DNA from 4 places in the Clostridium sp. CM039 genome. Region 1 is predicted to be linked to each of the others. Evidence: riboswitches for the same ligand, from Rfam matches in the RefSeq annotation. Region 1 holds a riboswitch; each other region holds the start of a gene.
The links. Region 1 has a riboswitch for cobalamin ahead of ACWJJ2_RS10670 (helix-turn-helix domain-containing protein). Riboswitches for the same ligand answer to the same signal wherever they lie in the genome.

Region 1 (5,074 bases):
AAAAGCAAAAACTGCCATTAAAATTATAATTAAATCACATATTAAAACTCCTTTTCCTAAATTTATATGAAAAAATTCATTTAATATCTTAGCTAAGATATCTGTCCCCCCTGTTGAAGCGTTTTGATCAAAGACTATAGCTGTACCTATTCCTGATATTAGTATTCCAAATATAAGTTCCAGTAAAATATCTCCTGTAATTGAATTATTAATAGGTATAAACTTTTGAAATACAATTATAATACCTCCTACACCAAAGCTTGCATACACACTTTTTCCACCAAAACTCTTTCCGATAGCAATAAATGCTATTACAAACAAAATAAGGTTTATTATCATCATTATCCAACCTACGGATAACCCCCCTGTAAATTTATTTATAACTATTGCTAATCCATTCGCCCCACCTGTCGCTAAATTATTTGGCATTAAAAAGAAATATAAACCTGCTGATACCATAAGCATTCCTATGTTTATAAGCGCAAATTCCTTTATCTTTATTTGCATAATATGCCTCCTTATAATTATCAATTGTATTACCTATCCTCTGTAAAATAATCATAATTTCTTTCTCAACGAAAAATTAAGCCCTTTAGCATTTATGCTAAGGGCTTGATAATAATACCAACCATATTTGTAAAAAATGCAAAATTTAAAATGCATTTTCATACAAATATGCGTCACACCCCCTATCACTCGTAACGTTCTTGGTGTATTAATGAAGGCAGGTCTTCTGACTTTGGATCATAGTCGCTTTAATCCTTCCCAACAAAATTGTCAGTGGTATAATTTAAAGCTTCTCACCATTACAGCGGCGGGACCGTTCAGGCTTTTCACCTGGTTCCCTTTTAAATGAAATGCAAAACATCTCATACCTTTATATGCTATATTAAATTACTTTCTTTTAATCTCTTCCATAAAACCTTTTTTAATTGAGCTTTATTTATAACAGAGCTTTTATTAAATTCTTCCACAATAACCATATCGGCTTCTCTATTCCCCGTTATATTGACAATAAATTCTTTGCCTAAGTTTTTGTACGTATTCATAATAATTCCCCCTTCAAACTCTAAATATTATTAACTTAATTTTAGAATTTGAGGTGGTTATAATCAAAACTCTATACCCTCTCTAGATGGTATTCCTTCGTTAAAATAATGTTTAATATCCTTCATCTCAGTTACAAGGTTTGCTTTATCTATTATAGCTTTAGGTACGTCTCTCCCTGTTAAAATCAATTCTATATTACCAGGTTTATTCTCCATTAATTCTAGTAGTTGTTCTTCACTTATTAGTTGATTGTTCAACGCTCCCATTACCTCATCCATGATAAGTATGTCGCATTTTTCTTCTTTTAATGCTTCCCTGCAAAATTCATACCCCTTTTGTACTTCTTCTTTTAATTCATTTTTTTCCTCTGCATTTAACGTCCAAAAAAAACCTCTTTTTTTCTCAAACCTAAATATGTTAAAAAAGGGAGCCAATTTTTTTGCACTTTCAATTTCACCAGTTTTACTTCCCTTCAAAAACTGTACCATAAATACAGTATATCCATTTCCTGCTGCACGTACAGCTAGTCCTACAGCTGCAGTCGTTTTCCCCTTGCCATTCCCCGTATAAATTTGAACATATCCGTTTTTTAATTTCCCCATTATATTCATTTCTCCTTTTATTAGCATATGCATACATATGCTTTATTATCTCAGGGTTATCTTATATTTTTTTATTTTATATTGCAAATCTTGTCTTGAAATACTTAATTCTCTTGATGTTTTGCTAACATTGTTTTCGTTTTTATTCAGTGTTTTTTCAATAATTCCCTTTTCAATATCAGCCATATAGCTAACCAACTCGAACCTCTTTTCTACATTTACCACCATATTTTGAAAACACCTCCCTATCTCTCGTAGAGTTAACTGTGTATAATTATAGAAAGGTATTCTGGCTTAAGTCTCATTGCCCTTAAAACCTTCCCAGTTTCCCAGTGGTATTTTTTATAAGGACTCCTCTTTTACAGCGGCGGGACCGCGCAGGATTTCCACCTGTCTTCCCTTTTAAACTAAAGCAATTAATACTTTAATTACCCATAATTATAATATTAAATCAATAAATGATACTTTCATCCCAATTATATGAAAAAGCATTATTCAGTTTTATTCCCCTGATTTTCTTTTTTAGTTCTCTCTACGAATCTTCCCAGGAAAAAGAATAGAACACCAACTCCTATACCTGTCTGTAGACAAAAGAGTAAACTCTCAATTTCCCCTGGTAATTCTCCACCAATCCAAGTTTCCATAACAGGTTCAAACCAAGGCTTATACTCGGTACCTGTAATCTCGGAAACCACTTTGCTTCCTGCATCATCTGAGCCACCAAATTCAGCACCCTTTAACGTGAATAATGGTATAATGGCAATCACTGCAGCAATAATTAATAAAATGATAACCCTTTTTTTCGTCTTTACCATTAATTTTCGCCTCCCTTTAGGAATCCAAGTTCTGTTAATTCGGATTTTGCATATGTTTCAAGACCCATAATGATAACAACGGTCAGAATACCCTCGATAATTGCCAGTGGAAGCTGTGTCGGTGCAAATACTGCAAGGAACTTGACTACAGATGCTGCGATACCACCGTTTGCAGACGGATACGCAAGTGCAAGTTCAAAACTTGTTACACAATAGGTTAATAAGTCACCGATTGATGCTGCCAGAAAAATACCTACATATTTATTGACTTTGAGCTTCTGGCCTGATTTGTAGATTACATAAGTAATAAGCGGTCCTGCAATAGCCATAGAAAACGTATTAGCACCAAGAGTGGTCAGTCCGCCATGAGCAAGCAAAATTGACTGAAAAAGTAGTACAATAATCCCCAGGATGCTGACTGCCATTGGTCCGAATAGGATTGCACCAAGTCCGGTACCAGTCATATGTGAGCAACTTCCTGTTACTGACGGAATCTTTAAAGATGAAAGCACAAAAATGAATGCGCCTGACATAGCAAGAATAGTGATGGATTTACGGTTCTTAGCTAATGTTTTCTTAATTGATAAGTAACCTGCTACCAAGAATGGAACGCATATAACACCCCATATAATACAGAATTTTGGTGGAAGGTATCCTTCCATGATATGCATTGCGTTTGCTGCCGGAGCTACCCCGAAAATTAATGCGAAAGCAATCGCAATAAAGACAATTTTCTTTTCTTTCTGATTCATTTTTTTCCTCCTCTATTGTTTTTAATTTATATTAATCTAAGCTAACCCGCCTAGAAAACCTAACTATTTTTCAAACATTTCCTTAAATTCTTGCGTACTTTTCGGATAGGCACTAGTATCTTCCAGCAGATGTTTTTCTACAAGCAATTCATATATCTCCATCACGGTTGGCTGTTTTAGATTTGCTTGTTTTAAAATTTCTGTATTTTGGAAAATTTCTAATGGTGTTCCATCTGCGATAATTTTTCCTTTGCAGAATACAAGGACTCGCTCCGCCCATCGATATGCGAAATCTAAATCATGGGTGGAAATGAGCATTGTCTTGCCCTCCGAACCAAGCTTATCCAAAACTTCTTCTAACATCAGTGCATTTAAAGGATCCAGTGATGCAGTAGGTTCATCAAAGATAATGATCTCCGATTTCATAGCAATGATGCCCGCAATGGTGACGCGCTTCTTTTCACCGCCACTCAAATAGTGTGGCGGACGATCCTTGAAATCTGATATGTTCATGTATGCCAGTGCTTCCTCAACTCGCTTTAGTACTTCCTCTTTTGGAAGCCTTAAATTCATCGGCCCGAATCCAACTTCTGCCCTAACTGTAGATGCGATTATTTGATTGTCCGCATCTTGAAATACAATTCCGATATTTTTTCGAAGTCCTTTTAAATTCTTTTTATTAACGACAGTACCCCGGTAAATGATTTTTCCCTGTTCAGGTGTAAATACACCGTTTATATTCAAGAAAAATGTAGATTTTCCGGATCCATTGGAACCAATGACAGCGATTTTCTCACCTTCATAGATATCCACGCTTACACCGTCCAATGCAGACTTTCCATTCCCGTAGACGTAGTATAGATCTTCGACCTTTAATATTGATTTCCCCATAATAGCTCCTTTCTATCTTGTAACGCCCCATATCAGGATCAAAAAAATTATAAATACTACTGCAGAGGCAATCTGTATTGTCTCTACCTTTTTATCTTCCTCCAAAAATATAAGATCCCCATCATAGCATCTGGCCTCCATGGCATCATAATAATCGTTTGCCTTTTTAAGCGAAATAACCAGCATATTGCTTGCAATGCTTCCAAATGTATAGCAGGAAGTCTTAAAATCACAGTAGCCCTGACGAGATTCTGCGGAATTTTTCATTTTAGTATAGACATCCATTAAAATGAAAATATAACGGTAAATGAGGTTCATCAGCTCTACAATAAGCTTTGGAACATGTGCTTTTCGAAGCACATATATAATCTCGGAGGATGGAGTTGACAGTGTCATCATTTGTAGGGCACTTATAGCTGCAAAAACTTTCAGAATCAAAAATGCCACTTCCTTAAGCTTTGCCTGAGAAGTAAACACATAGCAGAAGCCAAGATACAAGTTATACTGCCCCATCGGCTGCTTTGAAAAATCAATAGCAATTGTAAAAGTGCCAAGGAGGATAAAGATGATTGGAATCGCCAGTATTGACAAGTATTCGTTTACTGGAAGCTCTCCTTTTACAATGGTCAGATAGGCCATTGCAATAATGACCACAACAGATACATAGGGGTTTTCCAATACAATACAAAGAATCAATATCAAAACAGAAAGAGATACTTTAAAAGTAGCATTCCAGTGCCTGATTTTAGAAGTATAAGCATAAAAATCAATTGAAAACCCTTCGCCGTGTTTATGTCCGGTTCCATGGTGATGATTATGTGTCCCATCCCCTTTTTTCCATTTGAAGAAAAAGCCCACCATTAGAAAAATGGCACATAAAATAATAATTTTTCCCATTTCACATCTCCTTTGAATTTTCACCCCATGGCAGCATTCTGGGAGATTTTAGAATAATAAAAATAGA
Region 2 (5,074 bases), 280 kb from region 1:
GGTGGTAATTTCAGGTATTATAACTATTGTATTTGGAACCTTATTAATAGGATTTAACAAAAGTGTTATATTGATACTATCAGCGTTACTTTTAAGTTTTCTATTTAATAAGTTTTGCGAGAGTAAAATTACGGGACTTACGGGAGATAGCTTAGGAGCTAATAATGAATTAGTTGAAATTCTAACTATGATCTTATTTATAGCAATAAGTTAAGATAAGATAATGGGGACGGTTAACAATTATTTATATTATAATTGGGTGCAAGTTGTTTATGGAAACTTGTACCTTTTTATCGTTGAATTAATTTATTGAACACTAATTTTAATTATTTTTATATTATACATAAGTAAAATGTATATTTTTGATACTTGTCCATGTTTATTAAATGCATATATCCATCTGTTATTCTAATCTTTTTTATTTAATATAACAGATTTAATAAATAGGTAGGTTAAAGTAAATAATTAGAATGAATTTTAATGATTGTCATTAAGTTATTAATGATAATATTGAAGATTATATTAATAAATTATTACTAAGCATAACGTTTAATAAAATCCATGATAATATTCTCATATTTATCTTCTGTTCCAATTAATTCGATGCCAATAGTGCTTAATTTTGATACTCTAGCCTGTGTAATGTTTCCAAGAGTGCTGGATATATCGCTAGATTTAAAATTACAGAGGCTCCTCATTAGAACAACGGTTAAGGCTTTTGCCCGTACAAGCTTTCTGCTGTACTTCATATAAAGATGAGTTTTTGATACATTCATCTTTGACGCTATATATTCTATTATATCTTCTGGCTTAAAGTTCCTTACAAGTATTTTTCGTTCACATTTATACTCTGATTTTTCATCTTTAAATTCTATTTCTTGTTTTAATTTTTCTCCATTACAGCGAAAGACAAGATTATAGTAATTCTTTCTTGCATTTTTTAGGTTATTACCAAAAGAGCTCATAATAAATCCATAATCAACTAATTTAAAAGAATCATGTCTTTTTCCTAAAAATATGGCTAGACTAGAAAAAGCATATTTTTCAGGACAATTTTTATATTCATCTATATCCGTAGGATTATTGTGTATATATAGAGATAAAGTCTTCAAATATCGTTCATTATTAACTATTTTACTCTTAAATCTATCTTTAAAAAGATGTCCTTCCCTTTTATATTTTTTATTAAAGTACATTGCATAAGAAAAATTTATTCCATGCATTGCCTTTGATATATCAGTACCATTAGCATCAATCATTAAATGAGAATGGTTATCCATAAGACAGTAACCGTAGATTTTAAAATTATAGAGATATTTATACTTTTTTACAAGTGATAAATACTTGTTCTTATCCTCATCATCCTTGAATAAATTTATTTCGCTGATACTTTTGCACATAATATGAAATATCGAGTCATCTGTTTTTTCTCTTGCCTTTCTTGGCATTAAAATCACCCTTCCTCATAGATTTTTATTTGAATTATTGCCTATGAATCGGGATGATATTCATAATCTTAAGCTAATATATACATATAAATAATTTAAATAGTTGTTAACCGTCCCTAACTATTTTTCTGAATCATTTTTTTGCCTATTAAACTAAGGAGACACTCTAAATATTGACAGTACGGCTTAAATATAATAAACTAGAATTAATAGAGAATTGAATATGATTTTAGGTGCCTTGAAATAGGTGAAAAGGGAATGCGGTTTAAATCCGCAGCAGCCCCCGCTACTGTAATTGATGAAAAACTTTTAAATGCTACTTCGTAAATTAAAAATGAGGAAGGATAATTAAAGGAAGAATCAAAAGCCAGGAGACCTGCCTAAATGATGTTAACAAGCTTTCGGAGGGAAAGAACTATTTAATTATGGATTAATTAAAAAGTAGTCGCTATCGTATGCGTACTATTTTTTTTGTTTTAAAAAGCATTATATGTAAATGTTATGATAGATTTCGGAAAATATTTAGCAAGGTGGATGATCGAAATGAAGAAGGCAATTTTAATTGTAAGTTTTGGAACAACACATGAAGATGCAAGAAAAGTAACTATCGATGCAATAGAAGATAAAATAAGACATACTTTTGAAGAGTATGATATAAGAAGAGCATTTACTTCACATATTATTCTTAGAGTACTTAAGAATAGGGATAATATTCATGTAGATACTCCAGAAGAAGCTTTGGAAAAGTTAAAAAGCGAAGGATATAATGAGGTAATTGTTCAGCCTTTGCATGTTATTCCTGGAGTAGAATTTGATTATATAAATAATGTAGTTAATAGATACAAAGAATGTAAAGCATTTAAAAATATCTTAATAGGAAGACCTCTTTTATGTTTTAAGGGAGAAGAAGCAGGCGTGCCAGATGATTACTCAATAATGGTGGATGCTCTATCAAAGCAATTGCAACCAATGGATACAGTAATTTTGATGGGGCATGGTACAAACCATATTGCAAATGCAGTATATTGCTGTTTTGAAAGCGTTTTAAGGGATAGAGGTTTTAACAATGTACATGTAGCAACCGTGGAAGGGTATCCAACTTTGGAAAGAGTAATACCTAATGTTACTACTCAGAGTATTAGCGAAGTCACTTTAATGCCACTACTGCTTGTAGCAGGAGACCATGCCAAGAATGACATGGCGGGAGATGCAGAGGACTCCTGGAAGAGTATTTTAGAGGCAAAAGGGTTTAAAGTTAAAATATATCTGAATGGGTTAGGAGAAAATAGTGACGTTCAAGACATTTATATACAGCACATTAATGATGTAATTAATGAAAAGTTTAAGAATGTAGGGAAAACACATAAGGGAAATTAAAATTCTTCGTAAGTTATAAGTAACTAAAGTACGGTAGATGAGAGTTACAAGTAGAAAGGAAGGTATTCAATGATACATGGTGGAGATGTTTATACTAATGGATTACTTGAGGGGCGAGAATTAATAGATTACAGTTCTAATATTAATCCATTAGGGGTTCCTAAAAGTTTCACTGATAACATTAGTGAAGCCGTAGATGCTTTAACAAGATATCCAGATATTCAATATAGGGAGGTATTGAAAGAATTAAAAGAATACATTGATTGCCCAAAAGAATATTTTGTTTTAGGAAATGGGGCTGCAGAAATAATTGACTTAGTTATAGCTTGTCATAAAAATCTACTAATTGTGGTGCCATCTTTTGTAGAGTACGAAATTGATGCTAAAAAGTGGAATTGTAGTATAGAGTATTCTTATTTAAAAGAGAAGATTAATGAGAATACCTTATTAAAGCATGAATATGCTGAGCTTTCCTATGATTATGAGGATATTCTTAATAGATTACAGAGTGTAGAAGGTGTGGTTTTAGGTAATCCGAATAACCCCAATGGCAATATCATAAATAAGGCTGAGTTTCAAAAAATTCTTGAATATTGTGAATGTAACGACAAAGTCATAATAATAGATGAGGCTTTTATAGAATTTACTGGAGATTCACAGCACAGTTTCAGTGAAAAAGTTAAAACATACAAATGTTTATTTATAATAAGAGCATTAACCAAATTTTTTGCGATGCCTGGTATAAGGTTTGGGTATGGAATAAGTAGTAACGTAGACCTATTAAAAAAAGTTAAAGAAAAACAAAACCCCTGGAACATAAACTGTTTTGCAGAAATGGCTGCACGTCATGTGTTAAAAGATAACGTTTATATTGAAAAAAGCAAAGAGTGGATAAGAGCGGAAAGGCCTAGGTTTATAAGATCACTTGAAAATATTTCATTTATAGATAAAGTGTATTTAACCTATGGAAATTATGTATTATGCAAATTAAAAGGACTAGACTCAGGGACACTTTATAAACTATGCCTAGCTCAAGGATTTGTTATAAGAAAAGCAGATAATTTTAGAGGACTAGATAAACAATATGTAAGGCTTGCTATTAAGGATAATGATAGGAATGGAAAATTGATTCAGTGTTTGAAAAACTTAGAATTGATAGTGAAAACATTAGGGACAGTTAACAACTAATTGCACATTAGGGGATAGTCCGCAAAAGGATGTGAATATAAATGAAGAGTATAGTCATAGCTTCAGATTCAAGTGGTGGTGGTAAGACCACAGTAACACTCGGAATTATGAAAGCGTTTAAAAATAGGGGATTTGAGATACAAGGGTATAAAGTAGGACCTGATTATATAGACTCAGCTTTTCATACAAAGATAACAGGTAAAGGTTCAAGAAATTTGGATTTGTATCTTATGGGAGAGGCGGGAGTTAAGGCTAGCTTTTCTAGAGGATGCGGAGAATTGGGTGTAGTCGAAGGTGTAATGGGTTTATATGATGGAAAAGGCATAAATACATCCTATTCTACGTATCACGTGTCAAAGGTTTTAGACTTGCCGATCATACTTGTATTGTCTCCAAAGGCTCAGGTAGCAACCCTCTGTGCAGAAATTAATGGAATAGTAAATTTTAAAGATGCGAATATAAAGGGCATAATACTAAATAATATAACAGAAAATTATTATAAGTTACTTAAGGCAGCAATTAAAGAAAACTGTAACTTGAAAGTGTTAGGCTATCTTCCAAAAGATGAACGATTAAGCTTAAAAAGTAGGCACTTAGGGCTAATTCAAAGCAGTGAAACAGAGGATTTAGATGAGAAAATTGAAATCTGTGCCAAGTTATTAGAAAAGCATTTGGATATGGATTTATTGTTAGAACAATTTAAAGAAAGTGAAAGGCATATAGATGATTTCCATGTGGAGAATAAGGGGAAAAGGATAGCGGTAGCCTATGACAAGGCCTTTAGTTTTTATTATAAAGAAAATTTAGAGCTTCTAGAGGAAATGGGACAAGTTATATATTTTAGTCCAATTAAAGATAAGAAGCTACCCAGTAATATTGATTTTCTTTACATAGGTGGAGGGTACCCTGAGGTTTTTATAAAGGAGCTATCTGAAAATACATCAATGCTTGGCAGTATAAAAAAAGCTCTTGATAATGGGCTACACTGTTACGCCGAATGTGGAGGATTAATGTATCTTACTGAGGGAGAAAAACTGCAAGGCGAAGAAAAAATATCACAT
Region 3 (5,074 bases), 1.1 Mb from region 1:
TAGTGAAAAAGTAAAAATAGATGGAGTTATGAAGCTTGATGGGGTAATCCCGAACAAGACTAAAGGTAGAGTATATCCAGGTGGGGAAGCTTTGGGGTCGCTTATAGGATACATAAAGCCGATAACTGCTGAGGAACTACAAAAGAATTCTAGTAAAGGGTATAACTCATTTAGTTTAATAGGAAAGGCAGGTCTTGAACAGGTTTATGAGGACAAGCTTAAGGGTGAAAATGGGGCAACAATATATATATCAAAACAAAATAATAACAATAAGGTTGTAATTCTTAAAAAAGAATCAAAAGCAGGTGAAAATATAACATTATCAGTAGATAGTGAACTACAGAAGAAAATATATGAAGGGATGAATAAAGAGCCGGGAGCCAGTGCAGCAATAAATCCAAAAACTGGAGAGGTATTGGCTTTAGTAAGCTCGCCGTCATATGATACAAATGCAATTACTACTTATGTTTCTAATACCCAAAAGGCAGAATGGGAAAAAGCAGGGGATCCATTTAATAATAGATTTAAGGCTGTATATTCTCCAGGGTCTACATTTAAACTGATAACGGCTGCAGTTGGGTTAGAGCAAGGGAAGATAAAACCTAGTGAACTTATTAACATACCGGGAAACGAATGGCAACCGGATAAATCATGGGGACTCAATAAGGTTACTAGGGTTGGTGAACCGAGAGAGTCAGTGAATTTACAGGATGCATTTGTATACTCTGATAACATATATTTCGCAAAGGCAGCTCTTAATATAGGTAAAGAGGAATTTATAAAAGGATGCAACAATTTTGGAATAGGTCAAAAGCTTCCAATAAATTATCCAATAGCAAATTCACAAGTAGCCAATGGTAACAACATTAAGAATGATGTAGCATTAGCAGATACTGGTTATGGTCAAGGGGAGGTCCTTATGAGCCCACTTCACCTTGCACTATCGTATAGCGCAGTTGTTAACGATGGAAATATTATGTCTCCAACTTTAGAAAGTTTGAATGAAAAGGTAAAGGCTAAGGTATGGAAAGCTAATGCAATTTCCGCGGATAATATAAAATTTGTAAAAGATGGTCTCACTGGAGTTATCGATAACCCAAATGGTACAGGTCATGCGGCAAAAGTTGATGGGCAAGCTCTCGCGGGTAAAACTGGAACAGCGGAACTTAAGAAAGATGACAAGGATAAAGCTGCAGAAGAAAATGGATGGTTTATATGTATGGATACAGTTAATCCTAAAATAGTAGTATCAATGTTAATGGAAAACGTTAAAGAGAAAGGTGGAAGTCACCATGTGGTACCTATTGTAAAAGGAGTAATGGAATATTACTTAAATAAAACACTGAAATAGCGTTAGAAAGTAGGTAGAATGATTTACATTGCTTTAATATTTTTTTGATGTTACAATAAAAATAGTCAACTTAATAAAAATTAAATATTGTTTTAGGTGCCTTGTAACAGGGGTTAAAAGGGAAAGTGACTAAAAAACCACTGCAGCCCACCGCTACTGTATTAGAGGATGAAATCCAAAGAACCATTGGGAAACTGAGAAGGTTGGAGAGTAAGATGATGCTAAAGCCAGTAAACCTGCCTATTGCTTGAAATTTTAGTCTTCGGAGGGAGGATGAAAAATGCGTGATTTAACAATAATATTGGGTTATCCAATATATGAAAAATTTAATTGCATTATTCCACATCCTTGAGATGTGGTTTTTTTATTTTCTGATTTTTTTACATTAGAGCATATTATTAAAATAATAAGGAGCATACTATGAAAAAAATTATACTTATAACAGGTGGCGCAAGGAGTGGGAAAAGTACATATGCTGAGAAGCTAGCCAAAGAAGAGAAGGGCAACGTACTTTATATTGCAACTTCAATTCCGTTTGATGATGAAATGAAGGACAGAGTAAAAAAACATAAAGAAAGAAGACCAGCTAATTGGTATACCTTTGAAGGCTATAAGAATTTAAAACAGGTATTCTATAACGAAGAAATGCAGTTTGATACGATTTTATTAGATTGTATTACAATAATGACTACAAATCTTATGTTTGATGAAGCGGGGGATAATTTCGATGATCTTAATAATCAAGCTATAAGCGCAATGGAAAAAGGGATTTTACAAGAGGTAGCAGTATTTCTTGACGAAGCAGAAAAAAACTTAAAAACAATAATTCTTGTAACTAACGAAATTGGCTCTGGAATTGTACCAGAATACAAGATGGCAAGGGTTTTTAGAGATATTGCGGGTAGAGTTAATCAGTATATTGCATCAAGGGCTCAGGAAGTTCACATGGTGGTTTGTGGTATCCCAATTAAAATTAAATAAGTAATTAAAAAATTAAAATTTATGGAGGCAACTTATGTTTAAAAGAAAAAGTATAATAAGTCTAGTTTTAGCTGTTTTTGTTTGTGTTGTATTTAGCGCGTGTGGCAGCAAAGGTGAGAATAAAGGGTCGCTTAATACTACTAAAAAGGAAACTAACGCTGTAGTATATCCGCTAAAGGTAGTTGACTCATATGATAGAACGGTTATCATTGAAAAAGAACCTAAAAGAATTATTACAATTGCACCAAATATAACAGAGGGAATATATGCACTTGGTAAAGGAAGCAGTGTAGTTGGTAGAAGTGATTACGATGATTACCCAGCTCAGGCCCTTAAGGTTACATCTGTTGGTGACTTATTGCAACCAAGTGTAGAGAAAATTGTTGAATTAAAACCTGATGTAGTTATTGTATCAGCTCTTTTTGATAAGGCTATTATTAAAAAATTAGAGGCTCTTAATATAAAGGTTGTAGCGCTTGGTGGTGAAGAAAATTTTAATGGTGTGTATGACACAATGTCAAAACTTGGTCAGGTTGTAAATGCTAGTGGGGAAGCCCAGACAATAGTATCAGATATGAAAAGGAAAGTTGCAGAAATAACTGATAAGGTTAAGGATGCTAAGAAGCCAACAGTGTACTATGTAGCAGGATTTGGCAAGAGTGGTGATTTTACAGCAGGAAAAGATACATTTATAGGTAGTATGATAGACATTGCTGGCGGAAAAAATGCTGCGGGCGACGTAGTTGGTTGGAACTACAGTGTAGAAAAGCTTGTAGAAAAGAATCCTGATGTGCTAATTTGTTCAAAGCTCTATGATTCAAAAAAAGGTATAAAAGCTACCAATGGTTACAAAGATTTGAATGCAGTTAAGAACGGCAAATTATTGGAGATTGATGAAAACATTATTGTTAGGCAGGGACCGAGACTTGCAGAAGGACTTGAAGCAATTGCTAAATTAGTTCATCCTGAACTTTTTAAATAAAAGGGGTTAAATAACCATGACGTTTATAGAAAATAAGAGTTATTATCGACGAGTTTTTGCAGTAGGGGTATTTTTACTCCTAATTGTAATGATTGTAGCAACAAATTTTGGGGTAGCAGATATTTCTTTAAAACAGACAGCCCTAATTATTATAAGCAAAATTCCAATATTAAATAACAGTGTATCCTTAGATGGAATTAATCCTACATCTGCAATCATATTGGTAAAGTTAAGACTTCCTAGAATCATTTTATCCTGTTTAGTAGGAGCAGCACTTTCAGTGGTTGGTACCTCTTTTCAGGGTATTTTCAAAAATCCAATGGCAGATCCATTTATTCTCGGAGTTTCATCAGGGGCTGCACTTGGGGCCACTATAACCATGGTTTTTCTTAATGAAATCAATTTTTTAGGGATGAGCATGGTGGCATTCAATGCTTTTGTAGGTGCTATAATAACTACTTTTCTGGTTTATAATATTGCGAGAGTCGGTACTAAAGTTCCAGTTACCACACTTTTACTATCGGGTGTTGCCATAAATTATTTATTATCATCCATTATTTCATTAATGATGACCTTTAATAGAGATAATATTGAAAAAATAGTTATGTGGACGATGGGAAGTTTTTCAACGGCTGGATATCACGAGGTAATTTTACTGTTTATAATAGTAGTTCCCTCAATTTTATTTATTTTTACATTTTCAAGAGATCTGAATATCATGGTTCTTGGAGAAGAGAGTGCTAGAAGTCTTGGTGTAGATGTAAATGGATTAAAAAAGTATATACTTTTAATAAGTACTTTGATGGTGGCAGCAGTCGTATCTGTAAGTGGAATAATTGGATTTGTAGGTCTTATAGTGCCGCACTCTATTAGAATGATTTTTGGACCAGATAATAGGGTGGTTATACCATTTTCTGCACTTGGGGGAGCTATATTTTTAATAATTTGCGATACGCTTGCAAGAGCAGTAGTGCCTCCATCAGAAATACCAGTAGGAATTATTACTTCAATTTTTGGAGTTCCATTTTTTATATATTTATTATATAGAACAAAGAAGAAGGCGATGTAATTGATAGAGATAAATAACGTAAGTTTTTCCTTTGAACAGGAAGTATTAAAGGATATTAGTATAAACATAGAAAGAGGAAAATTTCACACTATTCTAGGTCCAAATGGTTCAGGTAAAACTACACTTCTAAGGATATTATCAAAATCACTGCAACCTGAAAAAGGTGAAGTTTTTATTGATGAAAAGGACTTAGCCCAAATGAAATCAAAGGTTTTAGCAAAGAAAATAGCAGTGGTACCGCAAAGCACAGAAATCGAATTCGATATTTCAGTACAAGATATAGTTCTTATGGGAAGAACGCCTCATATTTCTAGATTCTGCTCAGAAAGTGAAAAAGATATGGGAATAGCTATGAAAGCTATGAAAATGACAAACACTTGGGGTCTTAGAAATAAAAGCATAAATGCATTAAGTGGCGGAGAAAGACAACGAGTGGTAGTGGCAAGAGCGATTGCCCAAGAAACAGGAATAATTCTTTTAGATGAGCCTATTTCTCACCTAGACATTCATCATCAAATTGAAATGATGAATCAATTAAAACAATTAAATGAAAATAAAAACATAACAATTATTGCTGTGCTACATGATTTGAACATAGCGGCTGCATATGGCAATCATATGATACTAATGCATGATTGCTTAGTTTACAAAGATGGAACTCCAGAGGAAGTATTAACAGAAGATATAATTA
Region 4 (5,074 bases), 1.5 Mb from region 1:
TATACTGGTACAAATGATGAAGTAGAAGATATTCAAGTATCAATTTTAACAGGGGTTATTTATATAAAGGTTTTAAATGAAGGTGGTAGCAGTAGTATATATAGAATTGACAGAGACTATAGAAGTGACAGAGACGAAGAGATGACAAAAATTGATACAATACCAAAGAGTGTGAGTAATATGGCATTAGCGCGCCATGAAGATAATTTGGTGTACGAGGGATTAGTCTATAATAAAATGTATTCTACCACCCTTGAGGAACCTATAAATATTAAAGGTGTAGAAAAACTTACTTTAATTGGCACTGATGATGAGGACAATGTGTATCTTGGAGAATTAAAAGATAATTTGGTAAGCAAAATTTATTATGGGAAAACATTAGAAAATACTGAAAATTGGAAAGTGATTGATTTACAAAAACCTTCTAAAAAAAATGATCTATTTGTTACATCTCTTGGTAAGGTCTATCAAAATGATGTAATGAAAGCTGTAATAAAAGATGTTAGTTCTGGAACTGAAACTAGCTATAAAGGAAAATTATTGCAATTGTATACTAAGGGAATAGTATCATTGGTTAATGATAAAGAAGTATCTTTTGTTCTTTTTAAGTAGTCGATACTATGATGTTTATTTAAGACCTTATCTTTTTAAGATAAGGTTTTTTCTATAATCTGAAAATATAAGTTAATTCATAAGGATATAGTTGTGGGAATATATTATTTTATTTTAAGAATATTCAATTCAAAATAACAATAAACTTTGTTATAATAGGATAGTAGACATCTTAAAAAATAACAAGTCAAAGATGCATTAACAAGGTGAGTAGCGATTAACATTGCCTACCATGTAGGAGTATAAGGAGGAATAAATTTGGATACACAACAAATATTAAATAAGATTTTGATGATACCCGCAATTTTATTAGCATTTACTTTTCATGAGTATGCGCATGCTATCGTAGCAGATAGGTTAGGAGACAAAACTCCACGATTTCAAGGGAGACTTACGCTGAATCCAATCGCACATATAGATCCAATGGGATTTCTTATGATTATATTAGTAGGGTTTGGTTGGGCAAAGCCTGTTCAGACAAATCCTAGTGCATTTAAAAATTATTATAAGGATGATTTGAAAGTTTCAGTTGCAGGCCCAATTGCTAATCTAATTCTAGGGTTTGTATTTGCAATTCTTACTGTGTTATTTTCGAAATTTCCACCAATTCATGGTGGATTATATACTATTATTAGCCAAATTTTAATAATTACAGGGTACCTAAATTGTATTTTGTTTTTTCTTAATTTAGTGCCAATACCGGGATTTGATGGATCTCATATAGTTAGGGATTTGTTCCCAAAGTTTTTTTACAATTTACCAGATACAATTTATAGGTATCAATTCTTAATATTTATGGTGTTAATATTGCCTATATTACCTGGTGGACAATCAGTTTTTACTTATATCGTGCAAGCGCCAGGGTTATGGTTATTTAAACAATTTTTAAATATTGCAGGGATGTTTTAATATTAATATAAAGCTAAGAAAATCATATAGTGATTTTTTATTATTTAGAATGTAAGGAGAAAAATATATGCGCTTAAGAAAAAAATATTGGGCTAGGCCAGAGCTGGAAACTAGTCATATTGTAATAACTGACCAATATGATCACAAAGGAAAATGGAATGAAGAGTTTAAAAATAACAATGCAATTCATCTAGAACTAGGTTGCGGTAAAGGTAGATTTATATCAGAAAAGTCCAGGAGAGATCTCGATATCAATTTTGTAGGCATTGATTTAAAAGATGAGGTTCTGGTATTTGCCCTTAGAAAAGTTATAGAAGTAAGAGAAGTTGAAGGGGAACAAGACATAAATGTACGTCTTATGCCAATGAACATTATGCTTATTGATGATGTGTTTGCAAAAGATGAGATAAGCAGAATTTATATAAATTTTTGTAATCCTTGGCCAAAAGACAGACATAATAAAAGAAGATTAACTCATACTAAGTTCTTGACGAGCTATAAGAAATTCTTAAAACCGGGATCTGAAGTTTGGTTCAAAACAGATGATACAGAGTTATTCGAAGAATCGGTAGATTATTTCAAAGAGTGTGGGTTTGAAATATTATTTTCAACCTATGATTTGCATAAGAGTGATTTTAAAGATAACGTAGTTACAGAATATGAAGCTAAATTCACAGAAATAGGCAAACAAGCTATGTTTCTACAGGCAAAATTAATTTAGCGAATTAATGCATCTCCTGTGGAACTGTTGCAGCTTCGCAGGAGATAACTTATAACCATATGAGGCTTAAGCATTTTAGATTCTTATTTATTGACAGGATTAACATAATGCTATAAACTTAATTACATAGAAATGTATTAAATTGAAAATTTTAAAAATGAAAATTATGAATTATATTAGTTAAAAATGAATAGATTTGTTTAGGTGCCTATTATTAATCAGCCACTAAAGTGGATGCAGCTACTTTAGTATATGATTAGTAAGGTGAAAAGGGAATGTGGTGTAATTCCACAGCAGCCCCCGCTACTGTAATTGAGAGAAAATCTTTTATAACTACCTGAAAGGGAAAGTGATAAGAGAAAGTGTATCAAGAGCCAGGAGACCTGCCTAAATTAGTAATATTAAGCTTTCGGCGGGAAAGAACTGTAGAATTCAAGTTAGTGCAATGAAAAATTTGTACATAACAGCAGGTGCGCAAGCTTGCTGTTTTTTTGTTGTGTGCCAAATAAGAATACAAGCAGGAAGAAAGGAGAAATAGTAATGGCTAAAGTAATGGTTCAAGGAACCGCTTCATCAGTAGGAAAAAGCATATTAGTAACAGCACTTTGCAGAATTTTTGTGCAAGATGGGTTTTCAGTATGTCCTTTTAAGTCACAGAATATGTCATTGAATTCTTATATTACATTGGATGGAAAAGAAATGGGACGTGCGCAGGTGCTTCAAGCCTATGCGGCAGGATTGGAGCCAGAGGTATATATGAATCCGATTTTATTAAAACCTACCTCGGATAAAAAGTGCCAAATTATCGTTAATGGAAAGGTTTTTGGGAATAGTACAGCTATGGAATATCATAATATGAAATTGGAATTCAAAGACATGTTAAAAAAGCAGTTTGAAGAATTAGAGAAGAAGTTTGATATTATAGTAATGGAAGGAGCAGGTAGCCCAGCAGAAATTAATTTAAGAGATAGAGATATAGTGAATATGGGAATGGCGGAACTTATAGATGCACCTGTGATACTCGCAGGAGATATAGATAAGGGTGGAGTATTTGCGTCACTAGCAGGGACTTTGCTTTTGCTTAATGAGGCCGAGAAAAAAAGAGTTAAAGCCACTATTATTAATAAGTTTAGAGGAGATTTAGAAATCTTAAAGCCAGGACTTACAATGCTTGAGGATATTATACATATTCCATGTGCAGGAGTAGTTCCTTATTTTAGATTGGAACTCGAAGATGAAGATGGTGCAGTAGAATTTAACAAAAAAATTACTGCACCTATTGATATTGCTGTAATAAAGCTTCCACATATATCGAATTTTACGGATTTAGACGCATTAAAGGCTGAAGAAGATGTATCAGTTAGATTTGTTACAACTAAAGGAGAATTGGGCACACCAGACCTCCTTATCATACCGGGAACAAAAAATACTATTGATGATTTAATTTCTTTAAGAAATTCGGGACTTGCAGAAGCGGTTCAGCAATATAGTGTACAAGGTAACGTATTAGGCATTTGTGGAGGCTATCAAATGTTAGGAAATAGCTTAAGTGACCCTAATGGCTTAGAGGGAAATTCAAAAGAAACAGAGGGTATGAAGCTTTTAGACGTAGACACAATATTTGAAGATGAGAAAATAACTACAAGAGTAAAGGCTCGTAGCATTAACATTAGGGATACTAGTATAGAAACTTATGGTTACGAAATACATATGGGAATTTGTAAATATGGTCATAATGCAAAACCACTTTTTGAAATCTATGATAAGAATGGTTCTGATACGTCATCCTTCGATGGAGCAATAAATGCAGGTGGAAATGTTATGGGTACATATATTCATGGAGTTTTTGATGGAGTAGAGTTTAGAGAACATATGATTAATACTTTAAGGGTAAAAAAAGCTATGGAACCTAAAAAATCTAAGGTTTATGAAAATCTAAGAGAAAAAGAATTAGACAAGCTAGCAGATATAGTTAGAGATAATGTAGATATGGATTCAATCTATAAAATCATAGGAATAAAAAGAAAAAGTTAGGGACAGTTAACAACTATTTAAAAAATTATAACAGTATAAGATAGTGAGGAATTAAAATGGCAATACTATTTCAGACGAACATAATAGATTTAATTTTAGCGGTAATGTTAGACTTATTAATTGGAGATCCATATTGGTTTAAACATCCGGTGATTTATATAGGAAAGCTTATTTCTAAATTAGATAAGTTAGGCAGAACGATATGTAAAACTAATGGTCAAATTAAAGTTTTTGGCGGAATTATTGTAGTTATAGTAGCACTTTCTAGTTTTTTAGTGCCTTTTATAATTTTGAGAATTTCTAATAAGTTTTTTTGGTTGTACCATATTCTCAATATAATATTGCTTTGGACGACAATAGCTGCTAGATGCCTTCATAAAGAAGGTAAGAAGGTTTATGATTCTTTAGTTAATAATGATATTTATGACGCAAGAGTTAAATTATCGTACCTTGTAGGGAGAGATACAAAAACCCTTACTGAGTATGAAATAGTAAGAGCTGATGTGGAGACCATTGCAGAGAATACAGCAGATGGTGTTATAGCCCCTATTCTCTATGCATTATTAGGGGGAGCACCTTTAGCTATGATGTATAAGGGCATAAATACCATGGATTCAATGCTTGGATATATGAATGAAAAATATAAATATATTGGGTTCTTTCCAGCTAAAACAGACGATGTATTTAATTTTATACCAGCAAGAATAACAGGATTTTTAATCTGTTTGGCATCACCACTTGTTCGAGGAAATATTGCTTGCAGTATAAAAGTGATGATAAGAGATAGAAAAAATCATA

Region 2: another riboswitch for cobalamin. It lies ahead of ACWJJ2_RS09380 (sirohydrochlorin cobaltochelatase); the one in region 1 lies ahead of ACWJJ2_RS10670 (helix-turn-helix domain-containing protein).
Region 3: another riboswitch for cobalamin. It lies ahead of cobU (bifunctional adenosylcobinamide kinase/adenosylcobinamide-phosphate guanylyltransferase); the one in region 1 lies ahead of ACWJJ2_RS10670 (helix-turn-helix domain-containing protein).
Region 4: another riboswitch for cobalamin. It lies ahead of ACWJJ2_RS17715 (cobyric acid synthase); the one in region 1 lies ahead of ACWJJ2_RS10670 (helix-turn-helix domain-containing protein).

What each region holds. Positions count from the first base shown of each region.
Region 1 covers NZ_CM143649.1:2,256,003-2,261,076, forward strand. Annotated here, with positions in the region: gene ACWJJ2_RS10655 (YitT family protein) at 1-507, opposite strand, end outside; cobalamin riboswitch at 707-894, opposite strand; gene ACWJJ2_RS10660 (hypothetical protein) at 885-1,049, opposite strand; gene ACWJJ2_RS10665 (cob(I)yrinic acid a,c-diamide adenosyltransferase) at 1,113-1,652, opposite strand; gene ACWJJ2_RS10670 (helix-turn-helix domain-containing protein) at 1,698-1,880, opposite strand; cobalamin riboswitch at 1,915-2,103, opposite strand; gene ACWJJ2_RS10675 (energy-coupling factor ABC transporter substrate-binding protein) at 2,144-2,467, opposite strand; gene ACWJJ2_RS10680 (energy-coupling factor ABC transporter permease) at 2,467-3,219, opposite strand; gene ACWJJ2_RS10685 (energy-coupling factor ABC transporter ATP-binding protein) at 3,283-4,110, opposite strand; gene cbiQ (cobalt ECF transporter T component CbiQ) at 4,123-4,971, opposite strand.
Region 2 covers NZ_CM143649.1:1,975,975-1,981,048, reverse strand. Annotated here, with positions in the region: gene cobS (adenosylcobinamide-GDP ribazoletransferase) at 1-214, shown strand, start outside; gene ACWJJ2_RS09385 (transposase) at 537-1,448, opposite strand; cobalamin riboswitch at 1,662-1,846, shown strand; gene ACWJJ2_RS09380 (sirohydrochlorin cobaltochelatase) at 1,992-2,825, shown strand; gene ACWJJ2_RS09375 (pyridoxal phosphate-dependent aminotransferase) at 2,895-4,013, shown strand; gene ACWJJ2_RS09370 (cobyrinate a,c-diamide synthase) at 4,055-5,074, shown strand, end outside.
Region 3 covers NZ_CM143649.1:1,130,473-1,135,546, reverse strand. Annotated here, with positions in the region: gene ACWJJ2_RS05315 (penicillin-binding transpeptidase domain-containing protein) at 1-1,351, shown strand, start outside; cobalamin riboswitch at 1,429-1,609, shown strand; gene cobU (bifunctional adenosylcobinamide kinase/adenosylcobinamide-phosphate guanylyltransferase) at 1,772-2,332, shown strand; gene ACWJJ2_RS05305 (ABC transporter substrate-binding protein) at 2,367-3,314, shown strand; gene ACWJJ2_RS05300 (FecCD family ABC transporter permease) at 3,331-4,383, shown strand; gene ACWJJ2_RS05295 (ABC transporter ATP-binding protein) at 4,384-5,074, shown strand, end outside.
Region 4 covers NZ_CM143649.1:3,766,050-3,771,123, forward strand. Annotated here, with positions in the region: gene ACWJJ2_RS17700 (hypothetical protein) at 1-612, shown strand, start outside; gene ACWJJ2_RS17705 (site-2 protease family protein) at 904-1,521, shown strand; gene trmB (tRNA (guanosine(46)-N7)-methyltransferase TrmB) at 1,589-2,242, shown strand; cobalamin riboswitch at 2,464-2,647, shown strand; gene ACWJJ2_RS17715 (cobyric acid synthase) at 2,783-4,276, shown strand; gene cbiB (adenosylcobinamide-phosphate synthase CbiB) at 4,357-5,074, shown strand, end outside.